One region of the Rhodomicrobium vannielii ATCC 17100 genome, then DNA from elsewhere that is predicted to be linked to it. Evidence: predicted binding sites of a transcription regulator. Region 1 holds the regulator's gene; each other region holds the start of a gene.

Evidence for each region. The regulator PhoB, encoded in region 1, activates phosphate uptake and scavenging genes when phosphate is short. The targets are predictions, from matches to a motif close to TGTCATNNANCTGTCAT.
Region 2: the regulator PhoB is predicted to act here: its motif matches at 4,419-4,435, upstream of RVAN_RS15880 (ceramide glucosyltransferase).
Region 3: the regulator PhoB is predicted to act here: its motif matches at 3,805-3,821, upstream of phnG (phosphonate C-P lyase system protein PhnG).

Annotation. Positions count from the first base shown of each region.
Region 1 covers NC_014664.1:2,589,181-2,596,503, reverse strand. The annotation lists gene pstC (phosphate ABC transporter permease subunit PstC) at 1-132, shown strand, start outside; gene pstA (phosphate ABC transporter permease PstA) at 156-1,457, shown strand; gene pstB (phosphate ABC transporter ATP-binding protein PstB) at 1,451-2,284, shown strand; gene phoU (phosphate signaling complex protein PhoU) at 2,383-3,108, shown strand; gene phoB (phosphate regulon transcriptional regulator PhoB) at 3,232-3,942, shown strand; gene RVAN_RS11975 (GcrA family cell cycle regulator) at 4,212-4,715, opposite strand; gene RVAN_RS11970 (aspartate aminotransferase family protein) at 5,176-6,357, shown strand; gene argF (ornithine carbamoyltransferase) at 6,362-7,300, shown strand; gene RVAN_RS11960 (Hsp33 family molecular chaperone) at 7,300-7,323, shown strand, end outside.
Region 2 covers NC_014664.1:3,443,958-3,451,280, reverse strand. The annotation lists gene RVAN_RS20690 (DNA methyltransferase) at 1-464, shown strand, start outside; gene RVAN_RS20685 (class I SAM-dependent DNA methyltransferase) at 465-1,868, shown strand; gene RVAN_RS15890 (restriction endonuclease) at 1,913-2,797, shown strand; gene RVAN_RS15885 (DUF3644 domain-containing protein) at 2,891-4,129, shown strand; gene RVAN_RS15880 (ceramide glucosyltransferase) at 4,642-5,628, shown strand; partial or broken gene RVAN_RS20340 (transposase) at 5,772-5,861, opposite strand; gene RVAN_RS15875 (hypothetical protein) at 6,071-7,323, shown strand, end outside.
Region 3 covers NC_014664.1:1,658,317-1,665,639, forward strand. The annotation lists gene phnK (phosphonate C-P lyase system protein PhnK) at 1-717, opposite strand, end outside; gene RVAN_RS07630 (alpha-D-ribose 1-methylphosphonate 5-phosphate C-P-lyase PhnJ) at 710-1,570, opposite strand; gene RVAN_RS07635 (carbon-phosphorus lyase complex subunit PhnI) at 1,567-2,658, opposite strand; gene phnH (phosphonate C-P lyase system protein PhnH) at 2,659-3,267, opposite strand; gene phnG (phosphonate C-P lyase system protein PhnG) at 3,272-3,745, opposite strand; gene RVAN_RS07650 (acetyltransferase) at 3,893-4,516, shown strand; gene phnE (phosphonate ABC transporter, permease protein PhnE) at 4,526-5,332, opposite strand; gene phnD (phosphonate ABC transporter substrate-binding protein) at 5,410-6,525, opposite strand; gene RVAN_RS07665 (phosphonate ABC transporter ATP-binding protein) at 6,592-7,323, opposite strand, start outside.

The DNA of each region.
Region 1 (7,323 bases):
GGCGACCTCGAATTCAACACGCCGCAAACGCTGGTCGCGTTCGCGCTCGGGTTTACGCTGTTCATCCTCACGCTGGGCTTGAACGTCTACGCCCTCTACATCGTACGGAAATACCGGGAGCAATACGAATGAGCGCGGTGGCCCAAGATCCCAGCATGTCCGATAGCGACGCAGCCGAGACTGTCGGTCGGTTCGATAATCCAGCGCTGATGCGTCGGCGCCGCCGCGAGGAAGTGCGGTTTCAGGCTTACGGCCTGATCGCCATCGCGCTTGGCATGTCCTTCCTCGTCATTCTTTTCGGCACCATCATTCGCGACGGCTGGACGGCCTTCTTCCAGACGTCGATCGAACTGCCGATCAAGTTCGACGCCGCCGAGATCGACCCGGAGGGAACGCGGAACGCAAACACGCTGGCCCAGGCGAATTACCAGAAGCTGGCGAACCAGGCGCTTTACGGGCAGCTCGGCGTCGATCCGTCGAGCCGGGCACAGCGTCAGGCGGCGAATGCGCTCATCTCGCGGGATGTCGACTCGCAGCTTCGCGCCATGGTCGCCGCCGATCCCAAGATCATCGGCACGACGCAAAATGTCTGGGTCTTAGCGAGCGGTAACGTCGATGCCTTCGCGAAGGGCAAGATCGACCGCCAATTGCCCCAGCAGAACCGGCAAATATCCGATCAGCAGATTTCTTGGATCGACAAGCTCACCGCGTCGGGGGCGATGGAGAAATCGTTCAACAGCGGGCTTTTCACCAACACCGCATCGAGCCAGCCGGAGACGGCGGGGCTTGCGGTGGCGCTGCTCGGCTCGTTTTACATCATGTTGATCGTGGTGTTGCTGTCGGTGCCTTTGGGGGTCGCGGCTGCCATTTATCTTGAAGAGTTCGCGCCACGGAACCGCATCACCGACATCATAGAAGTGAACATCAATAACCTTGCCGCCGTGCCGTCGATCGTCTTCGGCCTCCTCGGTCTGGCGGTGTTCATCAACTTCGCCGGGCTGCCGCGCTCCGCCTCGCTCGTCGGCGGGCTCGTGCTCACGCTTCGCACGCTGCCGACCGTGATCATCGCCACGCGCGCCTCGATTACTGCCGTGCCGCCATCGATCCGCGAGGCCGCTCTCGGCGTCGGCGCCTCGAAAGTGCAAAGCGTGTTCCACCACGTACTGCCGCTCTCGCTTCCCGGCATCATCACCGGAACGATCATTGGCCTCGTTCAAGCCATCGGTGAAACGGCGCCGCTTCTGATGATCGGCATGGTTGCCTTCGTGGTGGACGTGCCAAGTTCGCCGCTTGATCCCGCGACTGCCCTGCCGGTGCAGATCTACATGTGGGCGACGGAGGCCGAACGCGGCTTCGTTGAAAAGACAGCGGGCGCAACCATCGTCCTGCTCGGCATTCTTGCCGTCATGAACATTCTCGCCATGGTCCTGCGGAAAAGGTACGAACGCAAATGGTAGATTTCTCTATCGAACCGAGTGCCCTCAATTCCAGCCGCACCGCTTCGGGCTTACCGACGGCACAGCCGGTCGACTACAAGATAACGGCGCGCAACGTCTCGGTATTTTACGGTGAGAAGCAGGCGCTTTTCAGCGTCGGTATCGACATCCCCGACCGCAGCGTCACGGCCTTCATCGGTCCATCGGGCTGCGGCAAGAGCACGTTTCTGCGCTGTTTCAACCGCATGAACGACACCATTGCGAGCGCGCGCGTGAAGGGCGAAATCCTCGTCCAGGGGAAAAACATATATGGTCCCGATGTGGACCCGGTGCAGGTGCGGGCGCGCGTCGGCATGGTGTTCCAGAAGCCGAACCCGTTTCCGAAAACGATCTTCGAGAACGTGGCCTACGGGCCGCGTATTCACGGGCTCGCCAAATCTAAGAGCGATCTCGAAGAAATCGTGGTCAAGAGCCTGCAACGCGCAGGCCTGTTCAATGAGGTGAAGGATCGCCTCGATGGCGAAGGCACCGGCCTTTCCGGCGGCCAGCAGCAGCGGCTTTGCATCGCTCGCGCCATTGCGGTCAGCCCGGAAGTCATCCTGATGGATGAGCCGTGCTCCGCACTCGATCCGATTGCAACCGCGAAGATCGAAGAGTTGATCGACGAGCTTCGCGAAAACTACTGCATTGTCATCGTGACGCATAACATGCAGCAGGCGGCGCGCGTTTCTCAGCGGACAGCCTTCTTCCATTTGGGTTATCTTGTGGAAGAGGATACGACCGATCAGATATTCATGAATCCGAAGGACAAGCGTACGCAGGACTACATCACCGGGCGGTTTGGCTAGAGCCTTGACATCGCAACGGGGCAGGCTGCGGCCCGGCCCGTCACCATAAAAAGGTCGGCGCGCATCGTGGTTGCGCGACCGCACCGGAGGAAACGGTAGTGTCTGGAAATGTCGACAGATCGTACGAAGGGGAGTTGAAGTCGCTCGACACGATGATCGCCCAGATGGGCGGCCTCGCCGAACAAGCCTTGGGACAGGCCATCGACGCGCTCTATCATCGCGACCCCGATCTCGCCGAGGTGACGCTCGCCAACGATCGCAGCATCGACACGCTGGAACGGCTCGTGGACGAGCTCGCCATCTCCATCATCGCACGCCGCGCGCCGGTGGCGTCCGATCTTCGACAGATCGTCACCGCGATCCGCATCGCGCTCGACCTCGAACGTATCGGCGACTTATCGAAGAACATCGCCAAGCGCGCCATCGCGATTGCGGCCGAGCCTCGGCCGAAGCAGGTCATGACCGGGTTCGTGCATATCGGCGAGGCGGCGCTGCGCCAGTTGAAGGACGTGCTGGACGCTTATTCGCAGCGAGACGCGGACGCGGCGCTTGCGGTCTGGCAGCGCGATCAAGAGATCGACGCCATGTATAATTCGCTCTACAGCGAACTGTTGACGACGATGATGGACGAGCCGCAGAGTGCCAGCGTTTACGCGCATCTCCTGTTCGGCGCGAAGAACATCGAACGCATCGGCGATCACGCGACCAACATCGCTGAGACCATATATTTCCTGATTCACGGAAAGGCACTCGGCGATGAACGCCCGAAGGCGGACAGCACGAGTTCGCTGACGCTCGGTCGCCTGATGCCGGCGAAGGCCTGAAGCGCTTTGCGCGTGAAGCGAGCGCTTTGAAACGATGAACGGGCTTTTTCGCGATAGAAGGACGAGCCAACCGCACGCCCCTTTTTGCTAGGGGAGTGCTGGCGCGGGTAGCAAGAGCAGACGATGAATGCCAAGATTCTGATTGTCGAAGACGAAGAGGCCCTCGCTCTTTTGCTTCAATATAATCTCGAAGCAGAGGGCTTTTCGGTTTCCATCTCGCAGCGCGGCGACGAGGCGGAAGTTGCCATCGGCGAAGAGCCGCCGGATCTCATCATCCTCGACTGGATGTTGCCCGGGCTCTCGGGTATCGAGCTATGTCGCCGCCTGCGCGCGGGGAAAACGGCGCGAACAATTCCGATCCTGCTCCTGACGGCGCGCGGCGAAGAGACGGATCGCATTCGCGGCCTGACCGTCGGCGCGGACGATTATGTGGTGAAGCCGTTTTCGGTGCCGGAACTTCTGGCGCGCGTGAAGGCGATCCTTCGCCGTGCCGCGCCGGAGCGCATATCGCAAACGCTTGAGGTTGAGGACATCGAACTCGACCGCGAAACTTATCGCGTGATGCGAAGCGGCCGCGAGGTGCGGCTCGGCCCGACCGAGTTCAAGCTTCTGGAATTTCTGATGGAAAGCCCCGGCCGCGTGTTCTCGCGGACGCAGTTGCTCGACGGCGTATGGGGCCGCGACGTCTATGTGGACGAACGCACGGTGGACGTGCACATCGGACGCCTACGCAAGGCAATTAATCGGGGCAAGGAAAAAGACCCGATCCGCACCGTTCGCGGCGCGGGTTATGCGCTGGGCGAGAGATTTCCGGGGCAGAGCTTATCCGAGTAGCGTCGCGGGCGGAGCGCTTTCACAAAAGCGGCAGAGGCTTATGCGCTAGACAGGCTGAGGAAAAATGCGCGCTACTGAGCGATATTCACTCGAAAACGCAGGCGGAACAGCGGCTCCATAAAAAGACGGAAGCCGGGGCCTGCACCCCGGCTTCACACCCCCGCTGTATCTTATGTGGCCCAAAAAGCACAGACCTAAACATTGCCGCACGCCATCAACAAAAGTTTCGATCAAGCTTTGCGACTCACCGTATAGATGAGTTGCGCCGATCACATGGCGCGGCGTTTCTTGGCAACAGGGTTGTAGGCAATCGCTGAGTGGTGTTCGCAGTAGGGGCTTCCGGAGTTCTTCCGGCGTCCGCAAAAGTGAAAACCGTCTTCCATGGGATCGCCAACCGGCCAATGACACATGTTTTCCTTGAGGTCGACCAGTCGGATCAACCCTTCGGGCGCAGGCTCGAGGTCGGGCAAGGTCAGCGGAATGATCGTTGCTGGCTTGCGTTGCTCGGGCTCAGGCGAGATCTTCAGTGCTGTATTGCCGAAGGTGCGATACTGAACCTGCGGCGACCGCGTTGGGAAAAGTGCAATATTCGAGCGGGGACGAGCCGTTCTGATGCGCGAAGTGGTCGCGCGGCCGGCAAGTCCGAGGCGATGTACTTTCCCAATAACAGCATTACGCGTAACTTCTCCAAGTTTGGTGGCGATCTGGCTTGCGCTCAAGCCGTCGGCCCAAAGCTTTTTCAAAAGGTCAACACGTTCGTCTGTCCAACTCATAAAGTTAGCTCCTCGTTCATTCCGGCGGACGAACCGCGAATAAGGTCGTGACCGCTGGACGGATGACCAGCGGGGCCACGGGCGCTAACGCAAGACAAGGAGACACAAGCGTAATCCCGACGCCCAGAAACTCGGGGCGTACCCTCCACATCAAGGAGGGCTATCGAGAACGCAATTTACAGAGATACAAGCTTCGCATTGGTACTATGCGAGGTGGTGTATGCGGCTACGCGCATTTCGGAAGGCGATGGCACCACTCCATCTCATGGGAGCATAATTGCACAAAAGTGCCGTCCCGACAAATTTCTGAAACCTTAACGCAGGCGTAAATCGTTACATTTGGGGTGCGCTGTGTCTTTTATGCCGGTTGACACTGGCGCGAACTGTTGGAAAATAAGCCAACGAGCCTGAGCCGCCCGCCAGACGGAGCGGCTTTTTTAATTTGAAAACGAGTGGAAAAATGTCTGCGGTTCTCGGGACCTATGCGCGGATCAATGTTGAATTCGAGCGCGGCGAAGGCGCGTGGCTCGAAACCGCAGCGGGGGAACGATATCTCGACTTCGGCAGCGGTGTCGCGGTTAACGCTCTCGGACACGCGCACCCCCATCTCATCGCCGCCCTTACGGAGCAGGCGCACAAGGTTTGGCACACGTCGAACCTGTATCGCGTGCCGGGGCAGGAGCGCCTCGCTGAGCGGCTTTGCGCGTTGACGTTCGCGGACAAGGTCTTTTTCACCAACTCCGGCGCCGAGGCGATGGAATGCTCCATCAAGATGGCGCGCAAATATCACTCCTATAATGGGCAGCCCGAGCGCTGGCGCGTCATTACCTTCGTAGACGCGTTCCACGGGCGCACGCTTGCCACCATCGCGGCGGGCAATCAGGAAAAGCACCTGAAGGGCTTCGGCCCGAAGGTAGACGGCTTCGACCAGGTGCCTGTCGGCGACCTCGACGCTCTGCGCGCGGCGATTACGCACGAAACGGCGGCGCTGCTGATCGAGCCGATCCAGGGCGAGAGCGGCGTTCGGCCGGTCGGCTGGCCGTTCCTCCGCGCGCTTCGGGAAATCGCGGACGAGCACGGCCTCCTTCTTATTCTGGACGAGGTGCAAACGGGCGTCGGCCGCACTGGCAAGCTCTTCGCGCATGAATGGGCGGGCATCGAGCCAGATATCATGGGCATCGCCAAGGGGATCGGCGGCGGCTTCCCCGTGGGCGCGTGTCTCGCGACCGAAAAGGCGGCCTCCGGTATGACGGCGGGTAGCCACGGTTCGACCTTCGGCGGCAACCCCCTCGCGATGGCCGTGGCGAACGCCGTGCTCGATATCGCGACGAAGCCCGAATTTCTTGGCAATGTTCAAGAGATGAGCTTGCTTTTCAAGCAGCGGCTTGCTGAAATCATAGACCGTCACCCACGCATCATCGCCGACATTCGCGGCGAAGGGCTCCTGCTTGGTCTGAAATGCAAAGTGCCGAGCGCGGACGTGTCTAGCACGCTTTTTGCAGAAAAGCTGCTGACGGTGTCTGCGGGTGACAACGTTGTCAGACTTCTGCCACCGCTCATCGTGACAGAAGCCGAAATCAAAGATGCGTGCGAGAAGATAGAAAGCGCATGTGCGAGGCTCGATGCTACACTTTCAGCGTAATTCGATGATCAAAGAGCCCTCGGCTCCGCGTCATTTTCTCGACATCGACGATTACGACTTCGATACGCTTCGGCTTATCCTCGACAATGCGCGTGCGCTCAAAAAGCTGATCAAGACCAGCCCCGCCTCGGATTGGCCCAAGGTTGCCGAGGGCAAGGTTCTTGCCATGCTGTTCGAGAAATCGTCTACGCGCACCCGTGTGTCGTTCGACGTCGCGATGCGTCAGCTCGGCGGCGAAACCATCGTGCTGAACCGCAACGACATGCAGCTCGGGCGCGGCGAGACCATCGCCGACACGGCGCGCGTACTGTCGCGCTACGTCGATGCGATCATGATGCGCTGCACTTCGCATGAGGCGCTGATCGAACTCGCGGAGCACTCAGCGGTGCCCGTCATCAACGGCCTGTCGGATCGCTCGCACCCGTGCCAGATCCTCGCCGACATCATGACGCTCGAAGAGCACAAGGGCGATGTCGCCCCGCTCAAGGTCGCATGGATCGGGGACTTCAACAACGTCACCGCGTCGTGGGTTCATGCCGCCGTGCGCTTCGGCTTTGCGATGACGCTCGCGACGCCTAAGCTCCTTCAGCCCCCGCGGAGCTTCCTCGACTGGGCAAACGACGAAGGTGGCCGCATCACCGTGGTCGAAGATCCGGCCGTTGCCGTGGCCGGTGCCGATTGCGTGGTGACGGATGTTTGGGTCTCTATGGGCCAGGAAAATGTCGCCGAGCGCGAGACGCTGCTTGCGCCCTATCAGGTGAACGCCGCCCTCATGGAAAAAGCCGACAAGAATGCCATATTCATGCATTGCCTGCCGGCGCACCGCGGCAGGGAGGTAACGGACGACGTTATCGACGGCCCGCAATCCGTGGTCTTTGACGAAGCCGAAAACCGGCTGCACGCGCAGCGGGCAATACTCGCATGGTGCTTCGAGAAGGTTTGATGGGTGGAGATTTTGCCGGCGAT
Region 2 (7,323 bases), 850 kb from region 1:
TGTTTATGGTAGCTCGCCGCGCCGAAGAAGCGGCATTGCGAGCGGCCAAAGAGCATCATTCGAAATTCGTTGAACGGCTTCGCAACTTCCGAGTGCTCGATCCCGCGTGCGGCTCAGGCAATTTTCTTTATCTTTCGCTTCTGGCGCTGAAGGATATAGAGCACCGCGCCAATCTCGACGCCGAAGCGCTGGGGCTCGGGCGATTTGCCCCGTCTGTCGGGCCGGAAAACGTGTTTGGCATCGAAATCAATCCCTATGCAGCAGAACTGGCGCGAGTTTCGGTATGGATCGGCGAAATCCAATGGATGCGCCGCAACGGTTTTGATGCGGCGCGAAATCCGATCCTGCGGACGCTGGAAAACATCGAGAACCGAGATGCCGTTCTCGCCCTCGACGGCACGCGGGCGGAATGGCCCTCAGCGGACGTGGTCGTTGGGAATCCGCCGTTCTTAGGCAACAAGTAAATGATCGGCGAATTAGGCGAGGCTTACACGCTAGCCTTACGCCAGGCATGGCCGGAAGTGCCAAGCGGCGTCGATCTGGTGTGTTACTGGTTTGCTAGCGCATTTGCAAACATGCTAGAGGGCAAACTCGAACGCGCCGGATTGGTAGCGACTAATTCGATCCGGAGCGGGGCTAACAGGGAACCGCTCAAGAACATTGTCGACAAGGGGCGAATTTTCGCTGCATGGAGCGACGAAGAATGGACTATTGAAGGAGCCGCAGTGCGGGTTTCGCTCGTCTGCTTCGACGTTACCAATGGCCAAACGGCCGCTTCGAACGGCTTGGATTTAACCAGAACACAGCGGCTCGATCAGAATAAGGGCGTTTGCTTTGTAGGGGTAATATTGAATGGAGAGTTTGAACTCCCCGCCGCGTTGGCTAGGGCAATGCTGGCCGCACCACGTAACGTAAACGGGCGAGCAAACAGCGACGTTTTGAAGCCAAGTCTCAACGGAGACGATTTCAACGGGCTGCGCCCCGACAAGTGGGTTATCGACTTCGGGACTGAGGTGTCCGAAAAAGAGTCATCATATTATGAAACGCCGTATGCGTATATCGAGAAGCGGGTGCGACCCTACCGTCAGCGGCTCAAAAATGATGGCTCATTTGCTGTACGGGCGAAGATTGAACGAGAAGTTTGGTGGCGACATGCTCGATCACGCCCGAAAATGAGGGAAGCTCTGAACGGATTTAGCCGTTACATCGGCACACCAATGGTATCGAGCTATCGGACATTTGGCTTTCTGCCGTCTTCCGTGCTGCCTGATCAAAAGCTCGTCGTATTTGCTAAGGATGACTTTACGACACTCGGAATATTACACTCCAAATTCCATGATGTTTGGACTTTTAATAAGTGTTCGTGGATAGGTGCGGGAAACGACATCACTTATTCGAACACGGAAGTATTCTTGACGTTCCCTTTTCCGGAAGGCCTCACCCCCGACATTTCCGCTGCCATTTATGCCGACGACCCCCGCGCACAGGCTATCGCCTTGGCCGCCGCGAGGCTCAATGAACTGCGCGAGAACTGGCTTAATCCGCCGGACCTCGTGCGACGCGAGCCCGAGGTCGTGCCCGGCTATCCGGATCGCGTCCTGCCGGTAAACGATGCCGCAGCAAAGGAGCTGGCCAAGCGCACCCTCACCAACCTTTATAACGCGCGCCCCGCATGGCTCGATCATGCGCACAGAGCGCTTGATGAGGCGGTTGCGGACGCATATGGCTGGGGCGCAGACTTCCGCGCCGGGAAACTGACCGACGATGAAATTCTTGCCCGCCTATTCCGGCTCAACCAGGAGCGGGCCGCAGAGCAAAGCAAAGCTACCCGTGCATACGTATCCGAGACCGTCGAGGTGTGCGGATGAGCACCGTCACTCCCGAATCGCCAATTCCCGATTACCAGAGCCTCATGCTGCCGGTGCTCAAGGCTGCCAATAGCGGAGAAGTGCGCATTGGCGACGTTGTTCGTGCGCTGGCGGAAGCTCTGGCCTTGAGCGATGAAGACCGCGCGATCTTGCTGCCGTCCGGGCGACAGACCTTGTTCGCCAACCGGGTCCATTGGGCAAAGACCTATCTTGCCAAGGCGGGTTTGGTCGAAAACACACGACGTGGCCATTTCCGTATCACGCCGCGCGGAAGCGAGGTGCTGGCGGCAAACCCCGACCGCATAGACAATCGGTTCTTGAGCCGGTTTGAGGAATTCCGGCTGTTTACGGATCGTTCGGCGGCATCGTTTGAAGAGGCCCCGTCCCTTGCCGCTGAAAGCAGTGCCGATCAGACACCCGACGAGGTGATGAGAACAGCGCATCGGCGTATCGAGGCGGCTCTTGCTCAGGAATTGCTGGATCGGGTGCGTGCCGCGCCCCCTGAGTTTTTCGAGCGGCTTATCGTGAACCTTCTGCTCGCCATGGGGTATGGAGGTTCGGCAGCGGAGGCAGGCCGCGCCTTGGGCGGAAGCGGCGATGACGGCGTGGACGGGGTCATCGATCAGGACGCGCTTGGGCTCGACCGCTTTTATATCCAGGCCAAGCGCTACGCGGCGGGCAACACCGTGGGGTCGGGCGCGATTCGTGACTTTTTCGGCAGCCTTGGTCGGCACAAGGCCGCCAAGGGCCTGTTCGTCACCACGTCAGCATTCACGGCGAGCGCGCGCGAAACGGCCGACTATCTAAGCAAACGCATCGTGCTGATCGACGGCGAACACCTTACGCGGCTCATGATCCGCTACAATATCGGCTGTCGGATCGAAGAAACGCTGCATGTCAAAAGGCTGGACGAAGATTTCTTTGAATAAACGAATTTCTCGCGCGCGTTGTGCACCAAAAAATTCAGGCGAGAGGTTCAGTAGCGGCGAAGGCGACAAAAGCTCCAGCAAAGAGGGATCGGCATGCCGGTGCGCAGGCGGGGGAATAAGCTTGAAAGCTGGGAAGTCGCCCTAATCAAGGCAATGATAGGCGATGAGCGCTGGCCGAACGATCAAGATATCCTTGCCTATTTCACTCGTCCGACGCGCTCTATAAATCACCGCGCTATCAGCGAAATTCGTACCAGCGCGAAGCACGCAGCGGTTAAAGCCGCTGATGCTGATGAATTGGATAGCTTCATTGCCTCATGGCCAGCAGTCGACCCGGAAACCGGTCTAGCATTGCGCGGCGATGAATTGCTTCTGAAAGCCCGCGAAGCGATGATTGCGGCCGTGCACACATTCAATAGTGCGGGGCTCACGTTCCGCGCCGAGTTGTTTATTGTCACTGCTATCATCGCTTGGACCTACCTTTTGCATGCTTGGTTCAAACGCGAAGGCATCGACTACCGGCACACAAAAAACGAGGGCGGTCAGAAAGTCGTCGTCAAAACGCCGAACGGTGCTGACAAGTTTTGGGAAGTTGAGCAGTGTCTAAAACATGAACGCTGTCCGGTCGAACAAGGAGCCAGGGATAACCTCCGATTCCTTTTGGAACTTCGCCACGAGATTGAGCATCGTTCGACCAACCGGGTAGACGAAGCCGTGAGTGCAAAGCTTCAGGCGTGCTGCCTGAATTTCAATGACACTATTAAGCAGCACTTCGGTCCACAATACGGCCTTGAGCGCCGTTTGCCGATAGCGCTGCAATTCGTGACTTTCAGCCCCGACCAGCGGGCGCTTCTGAAAAAAGCTGGAACACTGCCTCGCCACATCGAAACGATGATGGAGGGATTCGAACGCCATTTGACCCCCGAGCAACAGGCCGATCCACGCTATGCCCATCGGCTTTTCATGATACGAAAAACAGCTAATCGGGCTCCAAGCTCTGATTTGGCTGTTGAGCTTGTGCCACCTAACTCAAGGGTTGCTCAAAAATTTGACATCGCCCTAAAGGAGGTTGAGAAGAAAAAATACCTACCAACAGAAGTTGTGAGGAAGATTCGAGCAGAGGGCTGGAACCGCTTCACACGAAGCTTTGGAAGAGGCTCGAAGCAAAGAAGCCTGCCAAGGGTTATGGTGTCGTTGCTGTCGGAAACACGTGGTGCTGGTACGAAACATGGCTGGATCGCGTCAGGGAGGAATGCGAGCAGAACCGTGAGAAATACCGTTTTCAACCAGCCCCTCAAGCGGGAGCCGCAGTGGGTCAAGCACATGACCTAAACGCAAAGCGAACGCCGCCTGATAATTTGCCCATAGCTAAAGCTCCAATTTGATGGTGAAGTTCTCATCTTCGCTGTCTATGGTGCGCCATTCCCGAACAAAAGAGAGAACTGCGGGCGGCAGCGCTTTGCGTCGAAGACAGCGTCCGACGTCGAACAGCGCAGGCACCCGCGAGGCGCCCGAAACAATCCGCCTACGGCCAGAGGGGCTCTGCGGATAGCCCAAATTTTACGCGCCGCCGTCACCGTAATCGCGTCGCCGAGCCTCATCCAAGACACCTCCCCATCTCTGTCATGCAATGGTCATCACTCGTTGGCATTGTGTTCGCCACCTCAATGTTGGGGCTCACATGCGTAGCTTTGCCGATGCACTTGTTTGACTGGCTTGTAGCCCTGTTCTGCGCGACTGCCGTAGTAATCCAGCTTTTGAGCACGTTTCTTGCCGCATTTCGATGTTCCCCACTTTTCAGTCTCTCACGGCCGGCATGCGATTTCACTCCGCCGGTAACTATCTTGCGCCCTTTGCGCGGACTTGACGCCTATGATAAGCTCACGTTGCGATCGGGCTTTACACTCGACTATCCAGATTATGAGCTCATCTTTTGCTGCGAGGATGCAAACGATCCTGCTTTGCATCTCGTAAGAGACTTAATCGCCGCCCATCCCGAGATCTCCGCGCGGGTCTTGATTGGACCGGACAAGACGACAGCCAATCCGAAACTTAACAACGTCATCAAAGGGTGGGAGGCGGCAAGCCACGATTGGGTCATCCTCGCGGATTGCAATGTCCTCATGCCTTCGGACTATATCCAGCGTCTCCTTGAAGGATGGCGAGGAGACACCGGAGTCCTTTGCTCCCCACCAGTGGGTTGCATGCCAAAGGGCATTTGGGCCGAAGTTGAATGCGCATTTCTGAACACCTATCAACTGCGCTGGCAGTACGCCGCTGACAGCGTCGGGCTTGGCTTTGCCCAGGGAAAAACGATGCTTTGGCGCCGATCGCAGCTTGATCAAGCTGGCGGTATCCGCGCGCTTGGCGAAGAGATCGCCGAAGATGCCGCCGCGACGAAGATCGTAAGGCGCCAGGGGCTTCGCGTCCGACTTGTTGATCGCCCTTTCGGACAGCCATTGGGGCATCGATCCCGCGCCCAAGTTTGGAACAGACAGGTTCGGTGGGCGCGGCTAAGGCGCGCGACATTTCCGACCGTGTTCATTCCGGAGCTGCTTTCCAGTAGCCTGTTGCCGATACTTGCAGGTGCCTACACAGCAGACAATGCCGGCCTGTCGCCAACATACGCCCTGCTAATCCTTATGGTTCTTTGGTTTGGAAGTGAGGCAGCTCTCGCAAAAGTATCGGGTTGGCATTTAACGCCTACGTCTCCGGTTGCTTGGGCTTTACGCGACCTGATGCTGCCTGTGCTGTGGATCGCGGCTTGGTCAGGGGACAGCTTTTCATGGCGCGGCAATGAACTTCACCTCACCCGCACGACGGAGGCCTGATCGACGATGTCAAACGAGCCCTCAACACTTTAGGCAACGCCCGAGGCACTCGAAAAGGCGCACAGGCAGATCGTTTGCGCCCGCGGCTTGGCAGGGAAGTGGTGTCGCTTGTGATTGGACGATCCCACGGGATCGAAGCTGTCGAGAAGCCGGTCCCACACCCCCGCCTTGCGCCAGCGGTTGAAGCGGTTCACGCAGGTCGTATGCGGGCCGTAGCGGGCTGGGATGTCGGCCCGGAGCCGGGTCCGATCAGTCGAGCAAGGCGCGAAGGCAGATCGCACAACGCGAGCATTCGCGGGACAAATGCATGCAGCGCAAACCGCCGCAAAGTGCCGCATGCCGCCCGCCAAGACATTCATCTAGTGTTCCGTCCAAAGAGTTTTTTTTGATCCATTTTCGGCCGTCGGCACGCACCGACTGCCGGTTCATACGGGAGATCCGCATGCTGCTCGATGGCGCCAAGGCGATGCGGATTTCCCTGCTGATTGCGCTTGCGGCTTTCGGCTGGATCGCCGTCTATATCGAGTTCAACGAGGAGCTTCGGCGAAGGATCGGCGACGGCGCCCATGCGAGCGCCTTCCTCTCTCTTTTCGTCGGGCTTTCGGCGTTCATCACCGCATTCTACTTCCGCCGTCTCGCAAGAATTCGCGCTGACCTCGCGCAGGGCAAACCCCTCGCTCGCTGGCTCGTGGCGCGCGGCGATTGGGACGCGTTCGCGGCGACGGAGGCGCGGGAGACCGAAGAAGGCCACCGCGCCACACTCTTCATCATTCTCGGCTTTGCCGTCGTGATCCCGGCCGTGCTGGCGCTGATCCTCGGGGATGCGCAAATCTTCGCCGTCATATCCCTTGGCATCATGGCGGTCGGCGCGATCGGCTTCCTCCTCGGCCGCAACGCTGCGAAGGCGCATCTGCGCTACCGCGATGGCGTCGTTTCGGTCGGCGAAGACGGCGTGCTCGTGAACGGCGTGGTTCACGGGTGGCGGCTTCCGGGTTCCGCCCTTGTCGGCGTCGAACTCGATGAGAGCGCGACGCCTGCCGTCCTCGCCATCACCTACGCCTTCTGGACGCGCGGCGGCCGGCAATATGTGACGGTGCATGCGCCGGTTCCGTCCGACGCGATCGCCGAAGCCCGCGCGGCGGTGGATAGGCTTCAAGCTCGTGCGGAAGGCCGTGCGCCCGAGCGGACGCCGTCGAAACAAACCGCAGGCTTTCTGGCAATGCTTGCCGTAGGTGGGCTCATCGTGCAGGCGCTCCCCGCCGCCGCGCAAACCGACGATTGGCAGCGCTTCAAAATCGACGAGGCTAGCGTCGCCACCCCGCCCGGCTGGCGGGCCGAACTCACCGAGGAACGCCGGACGGTGCAGGCTATCGAGCCACGCGGAGGCCGGGAAGTCCGCGTCTGGTGGTGGTTTCCCGACGAGCCGCTGCTCGGCTATACCGATGAAATCGCGCATGACAAGGTGACGGTCGCGGGCCAGCCCGCGCTTCGCGTCCATACCCGCTTCGAGGGGCGCGATACCATTTCCGTCACGCTCGACAAGCCGCGCAAGGACGGCAAACGGCTGCACTTCCTTTTCGAGGCACAGCGCCGCCTCGACATCAACGACCCCGCCCTGATGGGCATGGTGACGCGGCTGACTCTCGCCGGTTGGGCAACGTCCAACACCTCGCCGGAGACGCCGGACGCTGTCGA
Region 3 (7,323 bases), 930 kb from region 1:
GCGGTCGGTGAGCCCGCTCTCGATGACTTCGCCCGCCTTCATCACCATGATGCGGTGAGATAAAAGGCGCGCGACGCCGAGATCGTGCGTGACGATCAGCGCCGACAGGCCGAGATCGACGACGAGGCCGCGCAACAGGTCGAGGATGCGGGCCTGAACCGACACGTCGAGGCCACCCGTCGGCTCGTCCATGAAGATCAGGCGCGGGCCGGTGACAAGGCTGCACGCGATCTGAAGGCGCTGGCGCATGCCGCCGGAAAAGGTGTCCGGCGTATCGTCGAGGCGCGCTTGATCGATTTCCACCCGCGCGAGCCATCGCCCAGCTTCTGCGCGGATATCGCCGTAATGGCGCGCGCCCGCGCTCATGAGGCGCTCGCCGATATTGCCGCCTGCCGAGACGCTCATGCGCAAGCCGAAGGACGCATCCTGATGGACGAAGCCCCAGTCCGTGCGCCGCAGCACCGCGCGTTCAGCGTCGGTCAGGGCTGAGAGATCGCGAAGGCGCCCGTCGCGCATGCGGTACGACACGGTTCCCGCGTCGAGATCGGCTTGCCGGGTGAGAAGTCGCAGCAGCGTCGACTTGCCCGAACCGGATTCGCCGACGATGGCGATTACCTCGCCCGAATAGAGGTCGAAGCCGACATCGCGGCAGCCGAGGCGGCGGCCGTACCATTTGGTGACGCCGCGAGCGGACAGAAGCGGCGCATCGTCAGTCATGCCGCATGCCCTCCCCGCCCAGTGCTTCGCGGCGCTTCTCGCAATAGTCGCTGTCGGAGCAGATGAACATGCGCCCGCCCTTGTCGTCCGTCACCACCTCGTCGAGGAAGGTGTCGTCCGCGCCGCAGAGCGCACAAGTTCCGCTCTGGCGGTAGCGCTCGAACGGGTAGTCCTCGAAGTCGAGCGAGACGACGCGCGTGTAAGGCGGAATGGCGTAGATGCGCTTCTCGCGGCCCGCGCCGAAGAGCTGGAGCGCCGCGCAATCGCTGATCTTCGGGTTATCGAATTTCGGCACGGGCGACGGGTCCATTAAGTAGCGCCCCGCCACCATGACCGGATAGGCGTAAGCCGTCGCGATATGGCCGTGGCGCGCGATGTCTTCATAGAGCTTCACATGCATGAGGCCGTAATCCGCCAGCGCGTGCAGGCGGCGCGTCTCGGTTTCGCGCGGTTCGAGAAAGCGCAAAGGCTCGGGGATAGGCACCTGATAGACGAGGATCTGGCGGGCGGAGAGCGGCGTTTCCGGAACGCGGTGGCGCGTCTGGATCACGGTCGCGTCCCTGGTGGCCGTAGTCGTCTTCACATCGGCCACCTTCGCGAAGAACGCGCGGATCGAGACCGCGTTCGTCGTGTCGTCGGAGCCCTGATCGATCACCTTCAGCACGTCGTCCGGCCCGAGGATCGCGGCCGTGACCTGAATGCCGCCCGTACCCCAGCCGTACGGCATCGGCATCTCGCGGCTGGCGAACGGCACCTGATAGCCGGGAATCGCGATCGCCTTCAGGATCGCGCGGCGGATCATCCGCTTCGACTGCTCGTCGAGATAGGCGAAATTGTAGGAGGCGGCGCTCATTCTGCGTCCTCCTTCGACGCGTCCGCGCCGCCCTCGAAACTTGCGCGGATCTGGCGCAAAAGGCCAAGCTCGGATTGGAAATCCACGTAATGCGGCAGCTTCAGATGCTCGACGAAGCCCGTCGCCTGCACATTATCCGAATGCGACAGCACGAATTCCTCATCCTGTGCCGGTGCGCGCGCCTCTTCGCCGAGTTCGTCCGCACGAAGCGCACGATCCACGAGCGCCATGGACATCGCCTTGCGCTCCGAATGCCCGAAGGCGAGGCCGTAACCGCGCGTGAATTGCGGTGGCTCCGTATCGCTGCCCTTGAACTGATTGACCGTCTGGCATTCGGTGACGGTGATCGTGCCGAGCGGCACCGCAAAACCGAGTTCCTCGGCGAAAAACTCGACCTCCACCTCGCCCATGCGGATTTCGCCGGCGAAGGGGTGGTTGCGCCCATAGCCGCGCTGCGTGGAATAGCCGAGCGCGAGAAGAAAGCCCTCGTCGGCGCGGCTGAGGTTTTGCAGGCGAACATCGCGCGACGCAGGGAAGGTCAGCGGGTCGCGCGTGATGTCGCCGGTCTTCTGCGACGGGTCGGCCTCGGGCGAGGGTTCGATCAGCGCTTCGCCCGCGAGGATATCGGTGACGCGAGGCGTCGGCTCGCGCTCGCCCTCTCGCGGCGCCTGTGCGGGCTGCGGCGGGGCAATTGGCTCCTCCAGCAGCCGATGCGTGTAATCGAAGGTCGGACCGAGGATCTGGCCGCCAGGCAAGTCCTTGAACGTGGCGGAGATACGCCGCCGGATCTCCATGCGCGCGGTGTCGAGCGGCTCGCTCGCGCCGAAGCGGGGCAGCGTCGTTCGGTAAGCGCGCACGAGGAAGATCGCCTCGATCAGATCGCCCCACGCCTGCTTGATGGCGAGCGCGGCAAGCTCGCGGTCGTAGAGCGAGCCCTCCGCCATCACACGGGCGACGGCGAGCGCAAGCTGGCCCTCGATCTGCTCCACGGAAAGCTCGGGCACGGCCGCGTCGCCGCGCCGCTCATGCGCCAGAAGCTTGTGGGCGTTGGCAATCGCGCGCTCCCCGCCCTTCACGGCAACATACATCTAGCGGTCCTCGTCGGTGCGCGTGGTTGCGATGCGGGTGGAGCGGGGCAGCGCCGCCACCGATCCCGGCCCGGCGAAGATGATGTCGACGCCGCATGGGAAACGGCCGGCGTTGGCGCGCAATTCGTCGGCGAGGCATGGGGCAAGCGGCGACGGCGCGAAGACGCGGTCGCCTTTCACTCCCGGCCCGGAAAGCGTCAGCGGAAAACCGCCGGTGAACGCTGCGACCTGAAGGACGAGCGTCGTAGAGCGGTCCGGGAAGTCGGGCGTGCCTTGCGAAAACGCGCCGAGCGGCGGAAAGGCGAGCGGATCGGCGAAGGCGAACGCCGCATCCTCGGGGTTTGGCGTCGCGCTCGCACCCGTGTGGAACTTGACCCACCGCGCAACGTCTTCGGCCTCCCGCAAGGCTGCGTCGAGCCAGAACGGCGTTTCATAATCGAGAAGCGTCAGCGCCAGCGCAGCCGCCGACGGCGACAACGGCGCGGGCGGCGTGAGCACGGCGGGCACGGCCCTTGTCTCGCCGGGACGGGCCATGGCATCCATTACCGCGCGAAACGTCGCTTGCGTGTCGAACACGGGATTTGCGAAGGCGGGAGAGATGGCGGGCACCGGGTCAGTCCTCCCCTCGGACGAGAGTGAAGAAATCGACGCGCGTCGCGTCGGTTTTCGCGCGGGCTTCCTCGCGCTCTCTGGCGAGCCTTTGACGAACGGGCGCGATGATGAGCGTTTCGATTTCGGCCCGCCTGTCGCGGTTCTGCCAGAGCGCATCGCACAGCGCCGCAAGCCGAGCCTTTTCGTGGTCGCGGCCGAGGATATAGGAAAAGCCTGTTTCGCCGCTCGCTATCCGCACGACGCAGCGCGTCACGGTCGCCTCGCCGACATTGAACGGTGCGCCGTCGCCGCCGATCCTGCCGCGAACCATGACGAGCCCCGTCTCCGGCTTGCGGATTTCGACGGCGTCGGTGCTTCCCATGCTTTCGAGCGCGACGCGAAGCTCGGCCGTCTCAGCCGCCGCGAAGGTCGCCATGGCGGCCCGGCGCATCGCGGTCTCGCCGTCTGTTGTCTGCGTGCTGCGTGAACTCGTCATAAGTCCTTATGCGGACGACGGAGCGCCCGATCCCTGCATGCAGCTTTAGAACGCATCCGGTGACGCTTTCATGACAGGCGCCGTGTCATTTACGCGTTACGGGGCTCGGGCAAAAATGGCGGGAGCTTAGCAAAGGTTGCCCGCCGAATGACCGTCGAACGCCTCTCCGAAACACCCACACTTCACGAAGGCTGCGAGATCACGCGCTGCGTTCTCGGCGCGTATACGGAGGTTGGCGCAAGGACCAGCCTCCTGGAAGTCACGCTTTCGGATTATTCCTATATCGAACGGGATTCCGACGTGGCCTATACGACGTTCGGCAAGTTCTGCTCGATTGCGGCTAAAACGCGGATTAATCCCGGCAATCATCCGATGCACCGCGCGTCGCAGTCTCATTTTACCTACCGCGCCAGCGCCTATTTCGAGGGCGAGAGCGATGAGGACGCGTTCTTTGCGTGGCGGCGCAGCCATGCCGTAACCATCGGCAACGACGTGTGGGTCGGGCACGGGGCCGTCATCCTGCCCGGACGCAGCGTCGGCGACGGCGGGGTGGTTGCTGCGGGCGCTATCGTGACGAAGGATGTTCCCGCCTATGCCATCGTCGGCGGGAACCCGGCGCGGCTCATCAAATGGCGCTTCCCGGCGGACATCGCCGAACGCATGCGCGTGCTGGCGTGGTGGAACTGGAACCATGCGCGCCTGCACGCCGCGCTTGCCGATTTCCGCGCGCTTTCGGCCGAGGACTTCCTGTCGAAATACGAAAACGGATAGCGCCGCCCGTCACACGAGGGAGCGACGCAGGCGGGCGCTCAGAAGGTCGATCATCACGACGGTGAGGACGACGATGATGATCTGCGCGGCGGTTTCGGCATATTGGAAGCTGCGGATGCTTTCGTAGAGCGTCTGCCCAATGCCGCCTGCGCCGACAATGCCGAGCGTGGTCGCGGAACGCACGTTCGTCTCAAGGCGGTAGAGCGTCAGCGAACTCCACATCGGCAGCACCTGCGGAATGACGCCGAACAGCACCTCGTGGAAGCGGCTCGCCCCGGTCGAGCGGATGCCTTCGACGGGGCGCGGATCGATGGCTTCGACGGCCTCGGAAAAGAGTTTCGCGAAGATGCCGACATTGTGGACGAACAGCGCCATGACGCCCGCGAAGGGTCCGAGACCGACCGCGACCACGAAGAACAGCGCGAAGACGAGCTCGTTGATGGCGCGAAACGAGTCCATCAGGCGACGCACCGGCTGGACCACCCATTGCGGGCAGATATTGGCCGAGGAGAGGATCGCGAAGGGGATGCCCACGACAACGGCAAGCGCGGTGCCCCAGAGCGCGATTTGCACCGTCACCGTCATTTCTTCGAGGTACATGCGCCAGTCGGCGAAATTCGGCTGCATATAGCCGCCAGCGAACTCGGCCATGTTTCGCCAGTCGGTGACGAGAGACACCGCCCGGTACATTTCTGCCGGGCGCCAGCTCCAGACGAGCAGCGCCACGACGATGAGCCAGAAGACCCATTGCCTGACGCGGTCGCTGATCGGCTTCGTAGGAACTGCTGCGGCGGGCAAGTCGATGGTATTCGGCATGTCACGCGGTCCTCTGGATATGCGAAAGGCGCCGGACGGTGCAGGTCCGGCGCCTTCTTCCTGCCTTTGAACGACGGTCAGTTCGTCTTGGACACGCTGAGCGCGAGGTCTTCGATGGTCTTGGCGACCTCGTCCTTCTTGCCCGCCTTGTCCGCGGCAACGAACGCGGTCACGGTTTGCTTGAATTCGCTGGTCTCGGCCTTCTTCTCAAGCTCCTCGATCGAAGCTATCTTCGCTTTCAGATCCGCCGTCAGCTTTTCCTTCTCCTCGGCGGTAAGCTTCTCGTCCGCCGCGATCTTCATGAGCGACTTGTTTGCTTCGAGCTTGCGGATCGGCAGAAGCTGATCGTTGGACGAAGGCTTGAAAGGCGACCAGAGCAGATTGCCGAGCACTGCGCGCGACTGTTCGAGCTTCTCGTCGCTGCCGGTGCGGCCATAGCTCAAGAGGAACTTGTAGATCTTCGTCTTCATTTCGGTGTCGAGGTCGCGACGCCACACGATCGGGTCGAGCGGGATGATGGGCGACGTCCACACGACGCGGATCTTGGCGCGGCCTTCCGGGTTCTTGATTTCGAGGCGCTGGAGGTCTTCGCTGTTGTTCGTCGCCGCGTTGACCTGCTTGTTGAGGACGGCGAGCGAATTCACTTCATGGCTGCCGTTGCGCACGGTCTTGAAGCAAGACTTCGGATCGACCTTGCGGGCCGCGAACACATAGGTGGTCGGCACGAGGAAGCCGGAGGTCGAGTTCGGGTCGCCGATGCCGAAGTCGAGCGTCTTGTCGCATTTCAGCACGTCGTCGAGCGTCTGGAGCGGGCTGTCCTGGTGCACGATGATGTGGGAATAGTAGCCTTCGCTGCCGTCCTTCGAGACGGTCTGAGCGAAGACTTCCCCATTGGCGCGGTCGACGGCTTCGAGGGCCGACTTGTTGCCATACCACGCGATCTGCACCTTGTTGAAGCGCATCGCCTCGATCACGCCCGCATAGTCGGTGGCGTAGAATGCGTTCACCTTCACGCCGAGCGCCTTCGACATGGCGTCGACGAAGGGTTCCCAGTTCTTCTTCTGGTTCGATGACGCTTCGGTTGAAATAACGCCGAAGTTGATTTCATCCGGCTCCGCAAAGCTCGGCGAAACCGAGAAGAAAAGCGCAGCCAGGGGGGCGGCCGCCAACGCGAGTTTTCTGAAAGAAAGCATGATCACCTCTTGGACGTTCGGAAGAAGTCGGCACTCACTGCTATGCGACGGATCTTCGCTTCGGCATCAAGCCGTCTGTCGGGCGTCGATCTGCGCCGGCGACGAGGCAATCCTCAGCGAGGGAACGGTGGTTGCGGGCACGGAAACGTCCTCGCCCGGCAGCGTCGAAACGGCGTGAACGGCGGGCGCATCGAAGCCCGGCACGAACAACTGCTCGCTCTCTTCGCCGTAGATCTCGTTCAGGAAATCGCGCCCGAGCGCGGCTGACGGCCCGTCATAGACGATAGCGCCGTTTCTCAGCGCGATGGTCCTCGGGCAATATTTGATGGCGTATTCGACCTGGTGCAAAGAGACGAGGACGGTGATGCCATCCTCACGGTTGAGGTCGGAAAGGATGTTCATCACCCGCTTCGACGAGCTTGGATCGAGGGAAGCAAGCGGCTCATCGGCGAGAAGAAGCTCGGCGCGCTGAACGAGTGTGCGCGCGATGGCGGCGCGTTGTTGCTGACCGCCCGAAATGTCTGAGCCGCGCTGTAGCGCAAGCTGGGCGATACCGACTCGGTCGAGCGCCCGCATAGCGGTTCGCTTGTCTTCCGCCGCAAAGTACCCGCCCGCGCCGAGAAGAGTGCGCCGTTGGCCGAGGCTGCCGATGCAGACATTCGTCAAGACGGAGAGGCGAGGAACGAGGTTGAACTGCTGGAAGATGACGCCTGTTCTTGCGCGGAGGGCCTTGGCGTGGCGCGTGACGCGACCGTTTTCCTGCATGGGCAGGCCGAACAGTCGGACGACGCCGCATGC